Regions from separate parts of the Lederbergia sp. B243.17 genome, predicted to be linked through region 2. Evidence: riboswitches for the same ligand, from Rfam matches in the RefSeq annotation. Region 2 holds a riboswitch; each other region holds the start of a gene.

Region 1 (7,820 bases), on a different contig from region 2:
TCCTTATGTTGGAATGTGGGTGACAAAAGACGGTTATATCCGGCATGAGTTGTTGCCGGACGGCCGGTACGACGAAGCGCGCGGAAATCGGAAGAGCGCTTATCAGGGGCAATATAGGATAACAGGCGATCATATCGATTATATCGATGATACAGGATTTACGGCAGACGGCGATTTCCGGGATTCGGTTCTCTACCACGCCGGTATGGTTCTCTATCGTGAAAAATAAAAGAAAATCCATTCAAAAGGAGGAGTGTGGAATGTCCAAAATCAGTGGAAAAGTAGTTGTGATCACAGGGGCAAGCAGCGGGATTGGTGAAGCAACGGCGAAGCTTCTCGCTAGCCGGGGAGCCCATGTCATCATTGGAGCTAGACGTGCAGAAAGATTGGAAGCACTGGCCTCCTTCATTGAGGCTGAAGGAGGTTCCGTCGCTTATCAACAGCTAGACGTAACCGATATCGGTCAGATGCAGGCGATTGTTGACTTGGCGCAAAGCCGGTTCGGTCGTGTGGACGCTGTCGTGAACAATGCGGGTGTGATGCCTCTTTCTTCCATTGAAGCCTTGAAGGTCGACGAATGGAACCGCATGATCGACGTCAATATCCGCGGAGTACTTCACGGCATTGCTGCGGGTCTCCCCGTTATGAAAAAACAACAATCCGGTCACTTCATTAACTTGGCTTCCATCGGAGCCTACGCTGTCTCACCGACAGCAGCAGTATATTGCGCGACCAAATATGCCGTTCGTGCCATCACGGAAGGTTTACGGCAGGAGGTTGGCAGCACCATCCGGGTAACGCTCGTTTCTCCGGGAGTGACGGAGTCCGAACTCGCTGAGAGCATCTCGGACGACGAAGCCAGAGAACTGATGAAAACATACCGGCGTGACGCTCTTCCGGCATCCGCAGTCGCTCGTGCCATAGCCTATGCGTTAGAGCAGCCGGAAGATGTTGATGTGAACGAGCTGGTGATCCGGCACACAGCCCAACTTGCTTGACGCTATCCATAAATCTCCTATATGGCAATCGAGCCTAGAAACAATCCAGCTGTTGTTTCGAAAAAAAGTCTGATAGTACAGTTAGACTGCGCTCTTTATAAACCGAAAAATGATAAAAAGACGCGTGAAAGATATATTCTATCTCTCACGCGTCTTTTACTATCAATTAAACAGATTAATTAAACAGCTCTCGCATTCTCTTCATAAACTCATCCCAAAAGGAAGTTTTATCTTTAGATTGCGTTTTATCGCCGAACTCCACTTTGAAATCAGGTGTTGTTTTCGGCAGAGTTCTAGCATCGGTTGCCTGTTCAAATGAATAGGCCAAATCGAATAGAGATTGTTCACTATATGCCGTGCCTAAAAATGAAATTCCAACAGGTACCTTCTCTTTCGTTGCACCGGCAGGCACTGTGATTTCAGGGAATCCCGCAGCCGATGCCACATAACTTGCAGCATACGTGTCGTACGCATCACACTTGTAAGTCGGATCTTCCTTATCGAATCTTGGTGAAGCCGGGCAGGACATCGTCGGGAAAACAATTGCGTCCAAATCATTTTCCTTCATCATTGTTTCAATTTCCTGACGCACTTCAGGGATATCTTTCGTTACGATATTGTTATACTCTGCAGAGTCCTTAAATGCAGCTTGTTCCATGGCCGTTTTCATGCCATCAATACGCCCTGGATTTACAGGAGTCGGTGAATTCAAAACTTCTGGTGATTCACTGATTTTAATAATTTCTTCCAGTGTTCTCGGCTGATCTTCCGGGAATTGGCTAAGGTAATCTTCCAATTGAACTTTAAAATCTGCGTCATTAACAGGACCAATGACTGGTGTCCATAGGTATTTCGTTTTTTCCGAGAAAGATACATTAATAAGCTCTGTACCTTTCTTCTCCATTTTTTCTAACGCCTTTTTCGTAATAGAGTCCACCTCTTTGTTGTCTCCAAAAAAGTCAACTGCTACTCCGATCCGCGCTTTTTGTATAGCCTTTTTATCTGTGAACTTACTGTAGTCTTCGGCAATGTGATCCTTTGCAAGCAACGTTTTGTCATCTTTATCATCGGCACCTGCCATCACACTCAATGCAATGGCTGTATCTTCCACACTTCTTGCCAAAGGTCCGGGAGTGTCGAAATTCAACGAGGACGGAACGATCCCGCTGCGGCTTGCTAAACCAAGTGTCGGACGGATACCGACCAGACCTGTAACATGAGCTGGTCCACGGACTGATCCTGATGTGTCAGTTCCCAGTCCAAATACGGCGAAATTCGCTGCTACTGCCGCAGCCGTACCACTGCTGGATCCAGAAGCGTCTCGGTTTAAATTATAAGGATTTAGAGTTAGCCCGCCTAATGAGCTGTATCCCAACCGGCCATATGATGCTGCGAACTCAGATAAGTTTGTTTTTGCAATGACAATGGCACCTGCATCCTTCAGCTTTTTAATGATAAAAGCGTCATCGGCAGGATATGCGCTTTTTAATGCTACTGAGCCTGCTGTAGTAGGCATTCCTTTTACATCAATATTGTCTTTAACAACGATTGGAATACCATGGAGAATCCCTTTTGGGCCTTTACTCTGTCTTTCTGCATCCAATTCTTTTGCAATCTCTAAAGCTTGCTCATTAATAGTAGTGATTGAATTAATAGTTGGTCCTTGCTTGTCATACTTTTCTATGCGCTCTAGATAATACTTAACCAATTGCTCAGAGGTAATCTGATTGTTATTTAATGCACCAGAAATTTCTCTTATACTCTTTTCAAACGGGTCAAATTTGATTTCTTTTGCTGAAACACTTGCCAAAGGCAGCATGGACATTACTAAAATAAACGCAATCAAAATTTTAAACTTGGACTTCATCTTAAACACGGTGTTCCTCCTATATTTCCATTATATATATTTAAATTAGATTAATTTTTCCAGCCATTTTGTTGATGAATTCATCAGTTTACAATTTAAACTGCTGAATAACTTCCTCTAATTCTATGGACATTCTTGCTAACTCTTGAGCTGCCAATGAAACCTGTTCCATCGAGGCGTTCATCTGTTCTGAGGATGCAGCGACATTTTGTGAATAATCGTTAACCTCTAAACTTGTTCTTGAAACTTTCTCTATATGGGTGACGACTTCTTCTATATGTTTCTTCATGTTGTCCATCGCTAGGCTAACCTCAGATATTTTCGTTGTAGCCTCTAGAACTGAACCCTTAATTTCTCCAAAGGCTTTTCCACTTTCATCAACAAGTTTCATTCCTTCTTTGGCAGATTTCGCCCCTTGATTTACAAAACTCATTGAATCTTCAATGCCAACTTTTATGTCATTAATTATCGTATTGATCTGCAATGCTGAATGGCTTGATTGCTCTGCAAGCTTTCTTACTTCATCTGCCACTACAGCAAAGCCCTTCCCATGTTCGCCGGCTCTTGCAGCTTCAATTGCAGCATTTAAAGCTAATAGGTTCGTTTGCTCTGAAATGGACTGTATGATTAGGCTTATCTGGCCAATTTCGTTCGATTTCTCATTCAATACGCTAATTTTTTGGGCAGAAGAGGTTACATTTTTATCTATTTCACCCATTTGCTTTACGGTATGATTCACAACTTCACTGCCTTGTTTAGCGGATTCGGCTGAATGGTGGATCGTATCCGTAACATTTTTCATACTCAATGTAACATCATCAACGTGCTTAAATACTTCATTGATAATATCTACTGCATTCTTCATAGCGGCGTTCTGATCGTCAGTTCCGCTGGCAACTTCTTGAATTGATTCCGTGATTTGATTGGAGGCTTCTTGATTCTCGACTGAAGAAGCAGCCAGCTCCTCAGATGTAGCCGACAATTGCTGCGATTCAAGCGATATCTTTTTCATTGTCTCTTTTAAACTACTAGCCATAATGTTGTAATTCTTACCCATCTCTCCAATTTCATCATTTGACGTAACCTTGACTAATTGGGTCAAATCACCTTTGGACATCGCTAGAGATAAATCACTAATACTTTTGATTCTCCCCGTTATCCTTAAACTAAACAAGATGGAAATGAGCACAGATATAACAGCGAAAATCCCGCCGATAATGAATATTTTGGAGCGCACAGAATTTGCAGTAGCTAAAAGTTCACTCTTCTCAACAACAGCGATATATTTCCAGCCTTCATTTTTTGAGGAGACTGTGTTTAACACATAGTCTTTTCCGTCAATTTTTGTTTCAAATGAACCATCTTTACTTAAATCCTTTAGTTCAGGAACGTTAAGCTCAGAAATTGGCTTAAAGTTCATATCTGGATTCTTTGGATGTGCAAGAATAGTTCCATCACCTTGCGCTAAAATTACATATCCATTTTCACCTATGCTGATTTCCTTAATAATATCGGTCAAACCTTCTAAACTAACATCCAGGCCTAGCACTCCGGCTGGTTTTCCGCCTTTTTCAATCGCAACGACATTACTTACAATAATTCCTTCAATCCCAGTTGCGGCATAGGCACTTGTTAATTTTACTTTCCCTGGTTCTTCAATACCGGTAGTATACCAAGGGCGGTCTCTCGGATCGAAACCAGCCGCTACAGGCCCCTCAGGATATTGTACATATCCCCCATCGGATGTGCCCATATAAACATAAGCTGCATTAGGATGACTTTTACCGAATTGATAGAGTACATTATATATTGCTTTTTCTTTCTCCCCATTTGTTGAAGGGGTCATGTTGATTGTCTCTTCTCCTGGTATATCTTTATAAGAGGTAATGCTTGAATCAGCACTTACTACCTCTGGGTTGGTAGCTAATAAATTTACATTCTCTCTAATAGAATCAAAATACAAAGAAATTCCATTATCTACCTGTTTAATTTCTCTTTCACTAGCATTGATATAATCTTTTTGAGTTATATCACCAACCGTTTTATTAACTAAAAAGCCAATTAAAATAACAGGTACTAGTGATAAGAGTAAGGAAAAAATTAAAAACTTTGCTTTAAATGAAAATCCTTTTCTATTCATGTCTCCTAACCTTTCCATTTTTAATTAACCCAAGCACAAGATTCCTGCTGCTCCATAGTCATTACATGCTTATTTCACTACTGTCTCATCCCTTTTCCAGCAAAATTATTACCCTACATTCACAATTCACGAAAAAGCAACACAGGTTTATGTAATTAATTTTTATTCCTGGGATTAGAATTGCAAAAAAAAAACTACTCTATGAAATATAGAATAGCCAAACAAAGGATAATAATATGCATTAATCCACTCTTTGGTAACCAGGCGATCATCGTTTAGATTACGGATTCATCCATCTCTAAACCTTAGACCCTAGGCTTTGCGTCCTACCCTTTCGGAATAGTTTGCCTTTATCTTCCATATAACTAATACTAAAATCACGCTTGACCATAATCTCACATAATCCGACAAATTTCAACATTTTTAGCAAAAAAGGTAATCTTTTTCAAATTAGGAATGTTCTTTACTGAATGAACTTAAATGGTTGCAACTAGTTCAGAAGTCGGATATTGCTTGTAGTTTCCCCACAGTTTTCCTATGAAATTAGGTCACTAAACTAATATCGGACTGGAATAACAATTTTTAATAGGCTTTTTGAAAACAATATTGTTTGGTACCAAAATAGATTCTTATACTGCACATCCACATAGCCCAAAAGTACTAGAAGGGAGCCTTCCATAAGCCCCCTCGCCTTATGGGATAAAACACCTAATTCAGGAGAGAAATTTAATATATAATTGTCCTTTCTTCCCTTACGTCTTGTTTTCGTATTTCTCATTCAAGCATCTATAGCTCTACGCAAAAAAAGGCCTTGCAGCAATTCGTCGCTGCAAAGCCTCGTTGAAGGAACTCTAAAAACTACCTTATACCATCTTTCCGGTTACCGATTTAGCGGTTCTTTCCTTGTTCGTGATCGATTCCTCTTTCGTCCGCTTAAAATACTCTGCATATAAGACATCCAATAAATAGAGCTGAGATATTTTCGCGCTGATGCTCCCACCCTGAAGAGGGCCTTCGTTGGCACCGCAAAGCAAGGTGACATCTGAATACTCAGTGATGGGAGACTTGGCAAACCGGGTGATCGAGATGACAGGACATTTCCGTTCCTCAAGCACTTTGGCCACGGCTATTGTATCTTTTGTCGAGCCTGAATACGAGATGAGGATAGCCGCGTCCTTTTCTGACGACAATGAAGCAGACATGATCTGCAAATGGGAATCAATCGAACACTCGGTTTTATTCGAAATTCTCATGAACTTATTTTTCCCTTCCATTGCGGTCATCAAAGACGCCCCTACCCCGAAAAAGTGAATTCTCTCAGCCTTCACCAAATAATCAATTGCCCGAGAAACCTCATCTTCCTGCAAAAGGCTGTGTGTTTGCTCCAGCGCATTGACCGTTGCACGCAACACCTTGGATGACAATTCCGGAATGCTGTCCTGCATTGTAATTTCATTCGAAAGCTGAGGGGTTTCATCTTCCAAGGTCGTACTGTGCGCTAGCGCAATCTTAAACTCCTGATATCCTTTGAAACCCATTGACTTGCAAAAACGGAAAATACTCGACTCTCCTACCCTGCAAACATCCGCCAAGTCTGTGATCGACATGTACACGACGCTCTTCGTATGCTCAAAGATATAGTCGGCAACCTTTTTTTCCGTATTTGTAAAAGACTGATACCTAGACTTCATTTTAGAAAACAGATCTATATTCGCCATCGTTTACTCCTTCGCAGAGGATAGGAGGTGCAGTGAGGCTGCGCCCAACGCACCCGCTTTATTCCCAAGTGCCGCCCTTCGGATTTTCACATCAGAAAAACTCACCATCACCATATCTTTCAACCGTTCCTCTATCTTTTCCAGAATGGTTTCCTGCTCCATGACACCGCCGCCCAAAATGATGGCCGGTGGATTGAAAATGTGGACGAGTGTCACCAGACCGAGCACAACTTCCTCAATCCAGCGCTCCACAACACCTGCCATTCCGGCATTTTTCTGCTTATACAAGGTGAAGATCGTTCTGCCGTCTGTCATATTCGGATTTATGGACCGGGCCTCCCTGATAAGTGCAGTCGTTGATGCATACATCTCATAACAGCCTTGTTTACCGCAATTGCAATCGAGCCCGTAAGGATGCGTAATCATATGCCCCATCTCACCAGCAATTCCACTTTTGCCGCCATAGATGCCGGAATCAATAATGATCGCCCCGCCAATTCCGGTTCCATACGTCAGACAGATGAAATCATTCCACTCTTTCCCGGCACCGAAATATTTCTCTCCAAGCGCTGCCGCATTCACATCGTTCTCCACTTTCACCGGCACCTGAAAACGTTCCTCAAGCAGCGCTTTCACTTTCATCCCCGTATAATTCGGTATGTTCTCATTCGCATATAAAATCGAGCCATCCGCCGGGTTCACTTGTCCGGCAGTGCTAATGCCAATCGCATCAAATCCATTATGATTCTCTATTATACTAGAAACCCTCTCAAAAAGATGGGGGCCACCCTTTTTGGCATCAGAATCATATTCCTCGAAGAGATCGATCTGTCCAGCAGCATCAGATCGGCAAAGCTTAATTGAAGTGCCACCTATATCAACGCCCAATATTTTCATCGCTTTCATCTTACTGTATCGCCTCGGAAAACCTGCGGGTAATTTCCATCGGCCGCGTAATCGCTGTACCGACGACTGCCGCGTGAACGCCTCTATCAAATACTCCGCGGAGTTGCTCCGGCGTCCAAATCCCGCCTTCTGCGATAATTGGCACCGGAAAATTCTTCACTAATCTCTCTACCAGTTCCATATTGGGCAGC
Region 2 (7,820 bases):
GAGTACGAGGAACAAGGCTGGGCAGTATTCAGGGAGGCACTTGCCGCAGCAAAAGCGACTTATTCAGACAGTGGAGCGAAACAGGAAGAAATTGAGCAAGCATATGCCAATTTAACGAGAGCTATAGAGGGTCTTGTGAAGATTGATGCAGAGCTTCCAGATAAAACAAAGTTGAACGAAACGATAGCGTTGGCGGAGGCAAAGGAAGAAGCTCAGTATGAAGAGGAAAGCTGGGCAGTCTTTGCTGCAGCATTAAGCGATGCGAAGTCCGTTGCAGCTCAGGAAAACGCATCTCAAGCGGATATCGATCAAGCGGTATTGGCATTGAAGCAGGCGATGGAAGGCTTGCAGCCAAAGGAATCATTGTCTCCGGATAAAACGAAGCTAAGAGACGCTATCAATAAGGCAAAGCAATTAAAAGAGGGAGATTACAAAGAAGCGGGTTGGCCAGCCTTTATGGAAGCTCTAACAATTGCTGAAGAAGTACTTTCAGATGAAGAGGCTACTCAGGAGACTATTGATAAGGCTCTCGAGCATTTAACAATAGCAATGAATCACTTAGAAAAGGTTCAGGACGATTCTCCAAATAAATTTAAGCTGATTGAACTCATTGAAGCGGCGACTCAAAAACAGCAGGCGGATTATGAGGAAGAAAGCTGGGATCTGTTTGTGATGGCATTGGAAAAAGCCGAATCCGTCTTGGAGAATGAAGAAGCAACCCAGGAAGAGATTGATGAAGCGGTTAACGAGCTGGAAAAGGCGTTGGAGGGGTTAAAGCGCATTAATCAGCCGGATACAGCAGAACTTGAAGATTTAATCGAACTTGCAAGCGGAAAGCATGAAGCAGAATACAAGGAATCCAGCTGGCAGATTTTTGCCGAAGCTTTAGAGCAAGCAAGGGCTATTCTTGGCAGTGAAACGGCCACTCAGGAAGAAGTCGATGAAGCGGCTGCAGCATTACAGGCTGCGATGGACCGGTTGATCAAGAAAGATCCACAGGTCACGGATAAATCAAAACTAAAAGCGGTCCTAAATCAAGCTGCGGAGAAGAGAGCATCGGATTATACTCCTGAGAGCTGGGAACCATTCATGCAGGCCTATACTCAGGCGAATAATGTTTTAGCGAACCATGAAGCGGACCAAGATACCATTGATCAGTCTACCATCTTGTTGATAGACGCCATGAATCAATTAGTGAAAATCGCTGTTGAACCGCCAATTGTGGTACCGCCAACGCCGCCAGTGGTGAATCCGCCGACACCACCGGTTGTAGTTCCACCGGTACAGCCTGAAAAACCGGCAGAACCGGAAAAGCCAACCATCCCTGAAAATGTTGTTATTACAGGGAAAAGCGCACTGCAGCAGGCGGAGGATAAGACGGTCAGGGCGATAGAGATCAAGCTTCCAGCGTTAACCGATAAGACAAATGAAGTAATTGCGGAAGTCCCTGCGGATATCTTGAAAAAGCTTGCTTCATCTGGAAAGCCTGTAGTCGTGAAATCCGGCGAAATGAGTGCAAATATACCGGCGTCGTTGCTACACTCCATTTCTAAACAAAATATTGATCAGCTATCCATTCACTTGGGAATCAGTGATCAAAAACCAAATAGAAATGAAGCTGTATCGCCTTTGTTTACCATTCAAGTAAAGGTGAAAACAGGAGGGAAAACCGAAGTGCTTACAAACTTTGCTGAACCAATTACAGTTCAAGTTCCTGTAAAAGACGGGGCAGTGAAGGATAAGCGCAAAGTTGCGGTGTATAGAGTGGATGAAAATCAGCTTGCCTATGCGGGTGGGAAATATAACAAAGGAAGCATTGAATTTTATGCTGGGCAATCCTCTGACTATATAGCCCTAGAAAGAAACCTGACATTTGCAGACATCCAAAAGCACTGGGCTAAAGATCAAATTGAAGTATTGGCCTCCCGTTCTATTACGAATGGGAAAGGCATGGATGAGTTCGCTCCAAACGATTCGCTTACACGGGCGGAATTTGCTGTACTGATTGCCCGCGCTCTCCAGTTACCATCGAAGGCATACGAAGGCATCTTCAGCGATGTAAACGCGAATAAAGATTGGGCATACGAAGGGATTGAAGCTGCCTACCGTGCAGGCATTATTACTGGCAGAACGCCGAACACCTTCGATATGGATGCAAACATCAGCCGTGAAGAATTGGCGACGATGGTGATGCGAGCGATAGAATATCGCAATCAATCCCTGACAGAGAACTTGAATACACAAGGAAACTTCAAGGATCAAGGTGCCATCAGTTCCTTTGCAAAGAAAGCTACATCTCAGGCAAGCGCATTGGGCATCGTCCAAGGCAAGGAGGACAACGTATTTGATCCCAAGGGTCAAGCATCACGCGCAGAATCTGCAACGATGTTGTTCAGGGCTTTGGCTAAACTTGATGAGTTTTTAACTGATCTGATATTGAACAAGCCCCGTCGCATTCGCATACAGCGCAGCATGGGTGCGGTCGGCCAAGTTCAATTTGGAGAGGACTTGACTGACATGTTTCTTTACTGTGTTCTCCGAGATGAACAGTCTTTCGGAGATTTGTTTATTTGATAGCCCCATTCCGAGTTCGCGCAGCACTTCTTTCTCCTTATATGTAAGCTGTTCTACGTGGGTAATTTCTTCAAGCTCTTTTTTTTGCATGAACTGGTCAAAGACTTCGGGGTCGTAATATTTTCTGCCTCTTTGAATGAGGTGGAGGGCATGAATCAATTCTTCTGGGAGTGCTTCTTTGGAAATGTAGCCGTCCACATTCATCGCTCTAGCGTGTTCAAAGTCTGCCGGTTCGCTTGAAGACGTAAGGATGGCAAACTTCGCCCTGCAGCCTCTATTTCTCGCCTCTGCCATCATCCGTAATCCGCAGTCCGATCCTATATGAAGGTCTGTCAGTACGAGATCCGGTTTGAAACTACTTATTAAGGATAAGGCGTCTCTACTACTTTTTGCTTCTTCCAGTGCTTCCACACCTTCCTGATGGGACAAAATGGAGGCAACTCCTTTCCGAATGAGAGTTTGGTAATCCACAAGCAAAATCCGCATCACATCATCCCCCTTTTGCAAAATAAAAACCCAATTCCCCTTGAACAAACATGTCCAAGCAGAACCAGGCCGGTTGCACCACTCACTCCATACATCCCAGGTGCCCATATAAAGGATGTACTTCATCGTTTCCGTGTATAGGTTTTCTTCTACCAAAAAGTATACATAGAGTTGGGAAAAAACATTGTCGTTTCCTCATATTAAGGTAGTTCTATTTTTGTAATATTCCCTCTTATTTTGCTGTTCTTCAATTTACTGGTACAAAGGTATACCACGAAGTTGGTACGTCAGGAGAAAATGAGGGGCAAAAGATTACCCTTTAGAGGGAAGTGAAATCCCGCCCATCCTCCTATACTGAAGATAGATTCAAAGAGTTGAGAGAGACGATAGGAGGGGGTTTGCGAACGAAGTGAGGCAACAATGAATTAAGAGGTGCTACATATGAAAAGGTCTTTTACCATTCTAACCCTAGTACTTTTGCTTTTATGTGCCGGAACCATTTATGCAAGCAGCAATTCTGATCAAAACCTTTCTCAATGGTATGAAAAGGTGTTTGAGAGCAAGAGTACACAAGTAGGAAAAGAAGCAGCAGCCGGGCTGATGAAACTCATTCAGCAATCAAATTCCTTTCTAGCAAAAACAAAGGTGAATTCTGCTAATGCACTGGCAATCTTCCAGGCTGACACGACACTCGGTTTTATCACGAACATCCAACAACAAAAATCCGATTACGTAACAGACATCAAGGCCGCAAAGGAACAGCTGCATAACGAGAATTTACGAGAGTACATCGAAAACCGCAATATCGAAGCGGATATAGAACAAGATGTTGAAAAAATAATGGAAGAAGTCTTTAACAACTAAAAACAATAAAAGGGGATAAAAAACATGCTGAAAACACTTAAAGGGAAAGTAATCGCAGGAACAGTAGCTGTCGGACTTGTAGCGGGTGGAGGAGTGGCATTTGGTGCGACAGATGCAGGACAGAATCTGTTGAACTGGTATAATGCCCAATTTGGAAAAGCAAGCAACACTGTTTCAAAGGAAGTAGCTGCCTATGGGAATGGAAAGGTCGACGGTTTTGTTGAGGAATATAACGCATTAAAAGCAACCACTACAACAAAGCTTACAGAAAAAGGAGAATTTGTAGCCGGGGTTACAAACAAAGCTGTAAGAACTACAGCTGATGGACATATTGACGCAATCAAAGAGCAAAAGGCACATATCGAGGGCTATCTCGCAGATCAATTTGATAAACTGGCCCAATATACGCAAGGATTGATCAATGAGTCCGGTGACAAAGCATTAAAGGATGCAAATGCCGACCTGCAGAAACATGCTGTTGCAGTAGGGACTGAAACGAGAAAGAACATGGAGGAAGATATGAATGCTGCGACGGCAGCAGCACTGAAGGATTTAGAGGAGACGATTAAATGGGCTAAAGAAGACCTCCAAGCACAGCTCGATAAGGAGACGGGGCTGACCATCGAGGAAATCAAGGCAATGATTGATGCGAAGATTGCTGAGCTGCGCGCTGAAATTACGAAGAAAAACAATTCATTGATTGCTCTAGAGGAAAGAATAATTGTGAATACAGGAAAGATGGCTCAGATCCGGGCACAAGCAGAAATTGAAAAAATGGTAAACAATATGAACAACTAAACTTTCTTACAGCAAAAGGGCCTCCATATCGAGGTCCTTATTGTTTACGACAAGGAGGGAATGAGATGAAAACCAGCAAATCTGTAAGAAAAGTGTCCATCTTGCTTGGGACAATGCTGCTGGCGGCAGTGATTGGCAGCGGAACGACCAAAGCCCTTGCAGGTCAAGACATCTTTGCCATCTTAGCAAACTGGTTCAACACCAAACAAACGGAATCCGTCCAACAAATTGAAGCAGCAATCACCGCTGAAAAAGAAAAATTAATGGATGAACTAAGGATTGCAATGCAAGAGGAAAAGCAACGGGCTGAAGAAGAAATCGCAAACTTCAGGGCCGAAGAGATCGCAAAAAGGGTGGCAGAATTGCAAAGCTATGCTGCCAGCCTGAACATACATATTGATACTTCCGCTCAAAAGGCGGAAATATCCGCTGATCTTGATGCTACGTTGGCGGCTGCTCTGGAACAAATCAATCAACAGGTAAGTGCTGCACCGCCGGCAGGGGGGATAGCACCTCCTCCAGTTGTTATTCCTAAGGAGGAAATTCCAAACGAAGAAAATGCTAAACCGTCAGTTGACGGGGAAGGAACGGAGAGTCCAGCGGTTGATGAAGAATCTGCCTTCGAGCAAGAATCAGCCGAGGAGCCAGCTGGAGAGGATGCGGGAGAGCAGGATGAGACGCCCTCTGTACAAGTAGAAGAACTGGAACTCAATAGTGTGAATTTGCATTTAAAATGATTGAGTAAATGGTTAATTTGTCGAAGAAACCCCTGTAGAAAAACGAGGCCACTGAAAAAGTCTATATTGGGATGGGAAACCGAGAATGGGGCGATTCCTCATTCTCGGTTTTTCGCTTTGAACCCGGGGATCTGCGTTCCAGGCGGACGCTTTCCGCGGGGCAAGCCTTCCTTTCGTGGATAAATGGCAAGTACCTACCATCATACGGCAATCAAGGTACGCCTCAAGAAAAGTATGTACGTCCCAGGAAAAGTATGTACGCCTCAGCGAAAGTATCTACCACCTCAGGAAAGTTATTTACCAATTAACCGTATTATCCCGAGGCCAAGAACTCCTGTCATCTGAAGCTTGAGCTTCGGGCCAACAGGATGTCCTTAGGTTAATGAAAAAATAGTACAAAACGGAAAGGAAAGAGGGACATTCTGTCGTTATTCAAGCAGAATCTGTCTCTTTTTCCCATGTAAAAAGTATGTTTCATAGAAACTTAACGTTTTTTCAGTGGCCTCAGAAAAAAATGCAGGGTTTTTTGCTATACAATAGCCAGTTTCAAAATAGTTCGATTCAGTTTCCACTACAGGCTTTTCCTTCACTATCCCCATGTGCAGAGTCCTCCAATCAAAGGAAATCTATAAATCTAAAAGTTTTTTTGGCCTGCTAACAAAATTTTTAGAAAAACAAAATAATTGTTTGACAAACTAAAAAATATTTTTTATTATGAATAACAAGAAGTTTGGTAATTCAATGGAGGTAGAGCAGTGGAAAGCATTAAAGACGAAATGCCTTTTCTCAGTTCACTTGTAAAAGGCATTGCGAACCAATTTGGGGAGACATGTGAAGTTGTTCTGCTAGATTTGACTCAGTACGAAGAATATGGAAGCGGTTTAATTGTTCTTATTGAGAACGGGCATGTAACGGGCAGGAAAGTGGGAGACACAGGGACGAATATAGGATTGGAGGTGCTTAGAGGCAATATGGTAGATGGGGACAAGCATAATTACCTCACAAAAACGAAAGAAGGCAGGATGCTGAAATCTACCACCATGTATATACGGAATAGTGAAGGTGTCCCGATAGGCTGTATTTGCATAAACTTTGATATTACAGATTTGATGATGTCTGAATCTGCTATTAAGAAATTCATTGATTTGGATGGCTTGAAGACGGATGTAAATGAAGTCTTTGTTAATAATGTAAACGATGTCTTGGATCTTCTCATACGAGAGGCGGATGACTATGTCGGCCGTCCTGTAGCAATGATGACCAAAGAGGACAAAATGAAAGGGATCGAATACCTGGACAAAAAAGGAGCTTTTCTCGTTAAAAAAGCTGGAGATAAGGTTTGCGACCATTATTTGATCTCTAAATACACGCTTTATAATTATCTGGATACAATTCGAAGTATTGTCACTGAATAAGAGGAGGATACACATCATGAAACAAATTATCAACACACATTTAGCACCTGTCCCCGGAGGACATTTTTCACAAGGAATTAAAGTGAACAGTACCATTTATGTTGCCGGTCAAACACCGATCAATGCTGAAACCGGGGTGATGGCGGATACGATTGAAGAACAGACGAGACAGTGCCTGCTGAATATTAAGCATGTTTTGGAGGCGGCTGGTGCAGGATTGGAAGACGTTGTAAAAATCAATACCTACTTAACGGATTTAGACGATTTTGATAAATACAACGAGGTATATAAAGAGTTTTTTAAAGAAGGGTTGCCTGTGAGAACAACATGCGGCTGCCAGCTGAAGGGAATTCCGATTGAAATCGATGCAATCGCAGAATTAGGTTAAGAGAATCAATTGAGTCAATAATAGTTTCCTAAACTGTTATTGACTCAATTCAGATATTAATCGCACTTAAGAGAGGAGAATACTATGAGATTGGAAGGGAAAGTGGCTGTAATCACCGGCGCAGGTCCGGGTGAGGGAATCGGAAGAGCGATTGCATGTGCCTTTGCAAAGGAAGGAGCAAAGCTGTCACTGAATTATTTTGCTGGTAATGATGAGTTGAGACAAAGATTTTCTGAGGAAATACGTGAGTATGGCCCCGACGTTTGTGTAGTAGAAGGGGATATTTCAAAAGAAGAAACTGCCAGTAAGTTGATTTCCAGCACAATCGAGAGGTTTGGAAGGATCGACATTCTCGTCAATAACGCCGGCATCTCCACTCCAAGTTTGCTGAAGGATATGACGACTGAAAACTGGGATAGGATGATAGACGTTAATTTAAAGAGTGTCTTCCTCACTACGAAGTATGCGATTAACCCGATGATTGAGCAAAGGTCTGGAAGAATCATTAACATCGCTTCCCAAGTCGCGCAAAAAGGCAGTGTTGAACATTGTCATTAC
Region 3 (7,820 bases), on a different contig from region 2:
GCTGTTCGGCAAAGGAAGAAAAGCCGGTGGCAAAGGCAGACAGCGGCCAGCAGACGCCAGTTCAAAAACCAGAGAAGGTAGAGGCTGCTGCCTATGAGCCGAAAGAGCCGGAGTATTATGAGATAGAAGGACTTGACCGGGAACTGACTGAGATCGAGAAGAACCTGTTGAGGAAACCGGGCCCATATAGCGGAGACCAGTACGATGAGCAAAAGCTCAATGAGGCACTTGATCAGCTTCCGGATGATTTGACTGCAGAGCAATATTTGGAGGAAATGTTGCAATTGCTGTCAGAGGATTATTATGAAGGGATGAATACCTTTCTGTTTTTCGACACTGCAGTAGACGTGGAGGTTGATAGACCGGATGAAAGCCTCGACTCGCCAACATTAAAAACAGCCCATTATGCGATCTTAATAGATGCGAGCGGAAGCATGAAAGCAGCTTCCGGCAACAAGACGAGAATGGAGGCTGCCAAAGAAGCGGTTAAGGAATTTGCCGGACAAATTCCGGAGGACGCAACGGTGTCGCTCCGTGTATATGGTCATAAAGGCTCCGGCAGTGATGCGGATCAGGCCCTTTCCTGCAGCAGCACGGAAAACTTTTACTCGGGGCAGTTCGATGATGCGGGCTTCAAAGGTGCGCTGGACAAGGTGCAGCCGGCTGGTTGGACACCGATCGGTCTGGCCTTGCAGACAGTTAAAGAAGATATTCCGCCTGACGCAACAGAAGCAGTCGTGTATGTAGTCAGTGATGGCATTGAAACATGCGGCGGAGACCCGGTAAAAGAGGCGGGAGCACTCGTTTCCGGAAATATTGAAACCGTCGTAAATATCATTGGTTATGACGTAGACAATGAGGGCCAAACTCTGTTGAAAAAAGTGGCCGATGCCGGGAACGGAGAATTCACGTATGTGAACTCTGAAAAAGATTTGAGACGATATATGCGTGCGCAATATGAGGAAATCCAAAAAAGCTGGTGGGAGTGGAAAGAACAGGGACAGGAGAAATCGATTGAAAAAAAGAAAGAGCTTCAGGCTCTGGCCAAGGGAACAAAAGAGAGCATGCAAGCCAAGTCCTTGCAGGAAAGAAAACGGATGAAAAAGGCACGTGAATACTTAAAGACCCGTTTTCCAAATACGAGCCACGCCATCTATCAGGTCCGAGTTCCACTCATCGAGAATCAGCTTGAAAAATATGACTATATTACGAAAACTGGTCTTGAGCTGTATAGCGAAAGCACAAGAAACGGCCATGAAAACTATAACGAAATTACAAAAGAGGGTCATGAGAAAAGTGCAGAATTTGCGAGGAAGAAGCATAGAGCACCCAGAGATTAGTCCAAGAACCTATTAAGAAGTAAAATAGACCTGCACCCAGGCGTCTGCAGGTCTATTTTATTGGACTGGCAAAGCGGTAATAATATACCGGTCTGGCGCATTCCCGACATAGGTGAACGGATAACAGGTACTGATGACCAGCTCCTCCCGTCCAACATTAGGCTGGATGACAGTCCTATCGTCTGCGCTGACGACCTTCGTGGAGATGACACGGTATGGAAAATTGCCATATGGGAGCTTTACCACCACATGATCACCCTTCTCGATTTCACCCATCCTCCGAAAAACCGTATCTCGGTGGCCGGAAAGAACAATTTGCTGTCCTTGTTGAGGTAAAGCACTCCCTGTATAATGGCCAACCCCTTTTTCCAGTTCCTCTTCACTCGTACCTTCCACAATTGCCAGTTCGGCATCAATTTTTTCAATCGAAAGCAAACCGATTGTTTCGCCAGCTTCCGGCTGGAATTCATCCTTTGTGTTGTAGAGCATGGTAGGCGCAGTATCGGGTTTTGGAGTGATATCAAGCATTCTCTTCGCCTCCTGCAAACTCTCCTGTTGCTCTTTTTTCGCCTGGATAAATTGAATCCCGCCATATATAAAAGCCAGAAGCCCGCTGATGAGAAACAATAAAGATAATCTTTTCACTATCCATTCCCCTCCTCTGATGTTCATTATAATGAACATCTGTTTCTTTAAAAAACACAAGATAGTAAGCAATCAGGAGAGATAACGAGAAAAACAGCGCTTGTTGTTCGTTATTAAGAAAATATCGTTCTATTTGGGGTTTTTCAAATGGAGGACTATTGTCATATACTCGAGTCACAGGGTAGTTCTTAATAAAGAACAAGGCAGAACAAACCTGAGAACGAACATCGGTTGAACCTTCTTTTGCCCAGCAAAAGAATTTCAATAAAAAACAAAAAACAGGGAGGAAACAAAAATGAGCATTAAGAAAAAATTGGGTTTGGGCATCGCATCCGCAGCACTGGGACTTTCACTAGTCGGTGGAGGTACATATGCATACTTTAATGACGTAGAAGTGAATAACAGCAGCTTTGCAGCGGGGACATTGGACATTAACGTTACCGGAAAGGATGCTGAAAACGCGATTATTAATGTTACCAATATCAAACCAGGGGACACCATGCTTAGAAGCTTTAACTTAAACAATATCGGTTCTTTGGATGTATCAAAGGTTCTTTTGACTTCCAAATACACTGTGAACGATGCAAAAGGCGATAACGCCGGGGCCGATTTTGGAGAACATATTAAAGTGAAATTCTTAGTAAACAAGGACAAGAAAACAGAAGTCGTTCATGAAACTACCTTGAAAAAATTGAGTGAGACAGATGTTGTAGAAAGAGACTTGCTTGGATGGATTCTTGGTGGAGAAAATTCTGGACTTAAGGCTGGTACAGTGGATAATTTCTCTGTGCAATACGAATTTGTTGACAACAAAAAAGACCAAAATATTTTCCAAGGCGACTCCTTGAAGCTAGAGTGGACGTTCGATGCCAAGCAAACAAAAGTTGAAGCGAAATAAGACAGCTAGGTGGGGCCCACCCCACCTTTTTCTACATAACCCCCAGCAAAGGAGGGACCCCCAATCCGAAAGTTAAGAATACGAACCTACCGTGATAGAAACAGGAAGCTCCGATTTGCCGGAAAGGCAACTGCCTTTTGGTATGTGGCAATACTGGCCCTCATTTCAATCATCTCACCAACATTTGCAGGCTTCACAAGTCAGGAGGATATAGAAATTGAAATCCAAGCAGACACATGGCCGGTTCCTTGGGCACAGACGGATGTAGTTCTAACAATTGATGGTCAACCTCATGCGGAGAGTTGTGGTGAGGTAGTAACTTTAGAGGCTGTGGTCACTAATATCGGAAAATATGAATCAATTGAAGGAGATATCCATGTAAGCGGGATGGCAGACGATGAGATAACTCAGCTGGAACCCTTTGAGTCTGAGTCAATAACATTTAGTGCAGAGGCGCCTTCGGTTATTACAGTTATGGCTGCTGACTCTGAAGGAAGTGAAATACTATCAGACTCTATTGAAGTTACTTGCCCGCCTCCCCCTCAAGATGCCTGTGGCCAAGAAGGAATATCAGCAGTTGACACAGCAACAACAGAAAACCAACCATCTTCTGTTAATGAAAACGGTGTTGAAGACTCTTCATCCTGCCAGCCTCAATCACCAGAAAGCAGCGACGTTATAGGTGGTGAAGCTGAGGTAAACGAGGACACAGCCCCTGATTCTCCAGATGCAGCAGGAGATGATAAAAAAGCTGAAGCCCCTAAGGAAGATGGCAAGACGGATGACAAAAAAGAAGAAACAAAAAAACCAGAGCCAACCGAACAGCCAGTACCGCCAGTCGACAATCCAACTGAACCGACTCTGCCCGCTACAAATGAACAGCCAAGCCAGCCAAACCCGGAACCAGTCGGGCCAACTCCAGAACCAACTGCCGTAAAGGAAGGTGAATAATATGAAGAAAGCAATGAAGTGGGGGAGCAATCTCCTTACGGGTGTAATGTTCCTCATTTTTATCGTAATGCTGTTCATGGTGATTTCCTCGAAGGCAGCGGGTGGGGAACCGCAGTTTTTCGGATATCAGCTGAAGTCTGTTTTATCGGGATCTATGGAGCCGGGAATCAAGACAGGTTCAATCATCGCAGTGAAGCCGGTCGAGGAAAAGACGAAGTTTATGAAGGGCGATGTTATTACCTTCTTAGAAGAAGACAATATGCTGATCACGCACCGGGTAATTGACGTTGTTAAGAGCGGTGAGTATGTAATGTATACGACGAAAGGGGATAACAACAAAGCCGCTGATATGGATCCTGTCCTCTCCCAAAACGTAGTTGCAGAATATACAGGATTCACAGTGCCTTATGTCGGCTATTTCGTCAATTTTGCCCAATCGAAAAATGGCAGCGTGCTGCTGTTGATCTTGCCGGGACTGCTTTTGCTCGGATATTCGGCGCTGACGATTTGGCAGGCGATTTCCCAAATCGACAAGAAAGCTTCTGAACCGGTGAGCGAGGCAGCCGAAAAGGTCGTATAAATAGCGAAAGATGGGAGCAATCCCATCTTTTCGATAATAAAGGTGGGCAGAACATGAAAGGAATTCGATATATTGCATTGATAAGCGCCTGCACGTTGCTCCTTGCTGGTCTATTTTTCATCAGAGCGCAAACGACTGCAGCCGATGTAAAGACGATCAACTTGTCCGTCCGCCCCGAGAAGGTGCTGTTTAATGTGGAAAATATGGCTCCTGGTGATTGGGCGGTCCGGGACTTGGCCATCATAAACGATGGAGAGTCGGACTTGCGCTATCAGGTAACGATAAAGTACAAATCCGGCAAAAAGCTGTTTAAGGAAATGAACTTGGAAATTAACCAGGGAAGCAACTCCCTATATGGTGGAAAGCTAGCCGATTTCAAGAAATTGGAGCCAAGGCAGCTGCAGCAAAACAGTGAAGAGACCTTAACCTTCCACGCAGAATTCCCGCCTGAACTCGGCAATGATTTTCAAGGAGCGGAAACGAAATTTGATATTGTCATTAGTGCTGAGGAGATAAAGGGCGGAGGCGGAGGTACACCAGGCACGAATCCTGAACCGCCGAAGACTGGCGCTCCAACCGATCCAAGCACACCGACAAATCCAACGAACCCGACAACCCCTACTGATCCAACAGATCCAAAACCTGGCGAACCTGATCCGGATAATCCGGACACAGAAACGCCGTCCGTCCCAGATGATGGAGACCCAGACGGAGAAGGCCAGCCTGGGCAAGATCCTGATGAACCTGAAAAGGATGGCGACGATCAGGGCGATGATAAGACCGCGTTGCCGGGCAATAACAGCGGCGACGGCGGAAATTCTGGAGTTGGAACAGGTGGAAGTGCCACTGCCGCAGCAGGCACAGGACAGCCATTGCCGAATACAGCGACAAATATGTTCAATTACATGCTTGGCGGCGGAGTGCTTATCTTGCTTGGTCTCGCCTCATTGATACTTGCGATGCGAAGGAAAGCAGGAGGCAAAACATTATAAAAGAGAATTGGCGGCGATCAGCCGCCATTTTTTAATTCAAATAAGAAGAAAAGGATGAGGGCATTGGCAGTGCGCGCAAATAAAATCTTTTTTTTTCTGGCGATACTTAACTTTTTCGATGGGGTAGCCACCTATTTCGGCCTGCAATCCTCTATAATAGAAGAAAGCAATCCGCTTATGCTTATGGTCTACAATGCCGACCCGTTTTTCTTTCTCGTCTTTAAGACAAGCTTTTCCCTGATTGTGCTGCTGTTTATGTTTATTGACAGGTTAAAGAACAGCACGTGGGTCGTCGGCCTGGCAGCTGCAGCCTCGCTGTTTTATTCAGTCATTGCTGTGCTCCATGTTTTTTGGATCGGAAGTTGTTTTACATAAAGTCGAAGAGGGGGTTGTCCGTTTGAAAAAAATCATCATGATTGCGGCCGCGCTTTTGCTCGTTGGCTTTGCATTTTCACAAAAGTCGGCAATGATGGCTGCAATAGAATCCGGCAGAGGGACAGCTATCCTGATCAGCATTGTATTTGTTGCTTTGCTTGTATTCTTTCCAGTCGTTCCTTTCGCTGTGATTGCAGGATTGATCGGCTCGGTGTTCGGTGTGCTTCAAGGGACAGGCATCAGCTTAGCGGGCGTCATGCTTGGTTCCATTGCAATGTTCTGGATGGCAAGATACGGCTTTCAGGAATGGATGGAAAAAATCCTACGGAAATATCCGAAGGCAAGTGAATATGAGGGGTATTTCGAGGAAAATGCTTTTCTCAGCATTCTTGCACTAAGATTGGTCCCAGTTGTTCCTGCCCCGCTGCTGAACGTATTAGCAGGGATGAGCACCGTCCGCAGCCTCACATTTTTTGTCGCGTCTCTGCTTGGGAAAATTCCGGTTGTCCTCATCTTCACACTGGCGGGGAGTGTGTTTACGGACAGCAAATGGAGTGCGATCGCCATCTATGGTGTCTATTTTTTATCAATCATGATATTGATGACAATCTATTTCTACCGCAAACAAGATGAGGCAAAATAGAAAACGTTCTGTGGCGAAAGGGCCGACAGAACGTTTATTTTTTTTCTAATTTCCATTTATTGAACTCAATGAATTCCTTGAACTCCTGCTTGGATACGCCTGAATTCATCGCTTCCAGTACTAGTCGTTTCCATTCAAAGTCTAGCTCATCTGGAGCAATCACTTCTTCATCCAGTAGGACATTTACAGGTACATCCAGCACCTCAGATACCTTCTCTAAAAAATGAATTGAAGGATTTTGTTGTATGTTGCGCTCAATTGAACTTAAATAAGATTTGGCAACCCCCGCTTTTTCTGCTAGCTCTGAAAGCGACAGCCCTTTCTGCAGTCGATACTCCCGAATCCGTTCACCGATCATATAGAACACCTTCCTTCGCCTGAATTATAGCATATAACGAAGAGTATGTTCCATTTGCAGAACAGAAAAACATCCGTCTACTCCTTGCTCCTGATAGAATGACTGCGAAAAAATTCTTGAATCTCCTTTGGATCCATCCCAGCCTGCATAGCTTCAACGATGAGCGCAACCCACTCTTGGTCTAACCCTTCCACAGTAATTGCGACGACGTTCTCCATATGAACCTCCCGAATGTGAAGTGCATATTCAGGCAACCCAGCTTCCCTGGCTGCAGTTTGCAGCTGTAGGCCTGTGGCTTTGCGCATCCGCCTTTCGGTCAGAATTGCCTTTATTCTCAATACCGCCTTCGAATAGTTGTTGACCCCATTCTAAATGAAACCCAGTCAGTAAAACGTAGAAATTTGTCGTGATGAATTAAACAAATAGGTTGCTTTTTCAGCAAAATCTATATGAACGGGTGTCGAAAACTTTTATAATAAACTGAATATTAAAATACAAGTGAAAACAAATGTGAGTTCATGAAGAATTCAGTTTGTTACTGTCGAACATTTGGTTAAGAGAGGAGGTCAGTCTGTGAAAAAGGAGGCTTGGCACGGGAGCATGGTGAGGAATCTCTATGTCTGCAGGTGCAGTCTCTGTATGGGGTATCGAGATCGGTTTAGGCCTTGCAATTACTTTGATAATTGAAAGCAGGGCAATCTAGTATCAACATTTGTTACATAGTTGAGGGGGGGGAACAAGGACATGCGATCTAAGATTTTTATTACTTTCTCGTTGCTTATTTTGATACCACTTCTAATTATAGGGGCTGCTGTCCACCAAATATTTGCAGTATCGAAGGTTGAGGAGGTTACAAGTAATACGGAAAGTTCTATAAGACAGTTAAACAATAATCTTGATTTAATGATAGAGGATGCATCCAGATCGACTTTATCAATTCTTTATAACACACAATTGATCCAAATTTTAAAGCAACATCAATCCGCAGAGGATAAAACATACCGAAATCATGACCAGCAGACAGCATTTTCTTTGTTT

Evidence for each region. Region 2 has a riboswitch for cyclic di-GMP ahead of AC0TWI_RS10400 (LuxR C-terminal-related transcriptional regulator). Riboswitches for the same ligand answer to the same signal wherever they lie in the genome.
Region 1: it holds a riboswitch for cyclic di-GMP, as region 2 does, so the genes downstream of both, AC0TWI_RS07505 (methyl-accepting chemotaxis protein) here and AC0TWI_RS10400 (LuxR C-terminal-related transcriptional regulator) in region 2, are expected to answer to the same signal.
Region 3: it holds a riboswitch for cyclic di-GMP, as region 2 does, so the genes downstream of both, AC0TWI_RS18665 (anti-repressor SinI family protein) here and AC0TWI_RS10400 (LuxR C-terminal-related transcriptional regulator) in region 2, are expected to answer to the same signal.

The regions. Positions count from the first base shown of each region.
Region 1 is NZ_JBWBKF010000039.1:49,731-57,550, reverse strand. It holds gene AC0TWI_RS07520 (Atu4866 domain-containing protein) at 1-229, shown strand, start outside; gene AC0TWI_RS07515 (SDR family oxidoreductase) at 261-998, shown strand; gene AC0TWI_RS07510 (amidase family protein) at 1,174-2,865, opposite strand; gene AC0TWI_RS07505 (methyl-accepting chemotaxis protein) at 2,954-5,005, opposite strand; cyclic di-GMP riboswitch class I at 5,258-5,364, opposite strand; gene AC0TWI_RS07500 (MurR/RpiR family transcriptional regulator) at 5,869-6,723, opposite strand; gene AC0TWI_RS07495 (ROK family protein) at 6,727-7,629, opposite strand; gene AC0TWI_RS07490 (N-acetylmannosamine-6-phosphate 2-epimerase) at 7,631-7,820, opposite strand, start outside.
Region 2 is NZ_JBWBKF010000055.1:146,385-154,204, reverse strand. It holds partial or broken gene AC0TWI_RS10405 (discoidin domain-containing protein) at 1-2,364, shown strand, start outside; gene AC0TWI_RS10400 (LuxR C-terminal-related transcriptional regulator) at 2,422-3,060, opposite strand; cyclic di-GMP riboswitch class II at 3,119-3,202, opposite strand; gene AC0TWI_RS10395 (hypothetical protein) at 3,502-3,924, shown strand; gene AC0TWI_RS10390 (MCP four helix bundle domain-containing protein) at 3,949-4,722, shown strand; gene AC0TWI_RS10385 (hypothetical protein) at 4,788-5,459, shown strand; gene AC0TWI_RS10380 (hypothetical protein) at 5,888-6,058, opposite strand; gene AC0TWI_RS10375 (helix-turn-helix transcriptional regulator) at 6,215-6,874, shown strand; gene AC0TWI_RS10370 (RidA family protein) at 6,891-7,262, shown strand; gene AC0TWI_RS10365 (3-oxoacyl-ACP reductase family protein) at 7,347-7,820, shown strand, end outside.
Region 3 is NZ_JBWBKF010000089.1:11,424-19,243, reverse strand. It holds gene AC0TWI_RS18710 (vWA domain-containing protein) at 1-1,340, shown strand, start outside; gene AC0TWI_RS18705 (class D sortase) at 1,398-1,985, opposite strand; gene AC0TWI_RS18700 (TasA family protein) at 2,281-2,883, shown strand; gene AC0TWI_RS18695 (hypothetical protein) at 3,028-3,834, shown strand; gene sipW (signal peptidase I SipW) at 3,836-4,414, shown strand; gene AC0TWI_RS18685 (LPXTG cell wall anchor domain-containing protein) at 4,468-5,406, shown strand; gene AC0TWI_RS18680 (DUF5658 family protein) at 5,476-5,781, shown strand; gene AC0TWI_RS18675 (TVP38/TMEM64 family protein) at 5,804-6,424, shown strand; gene AC0TWI_RS18670 (helix-turn-helix domain-containing protein) at 6,459-6,782, opposite strand; gene AC0TWI_RS18665 (anti-repressor SinI family protein) at 6,860-7,000, opposite strand; cyclic di-GMP riboswitch class I at 7,029-7,119, opposite strand; gene AC0TWI_RS18660 (cache domain-containing sensor histidine kinase) at 7,527-7,820, shown strand, end outside.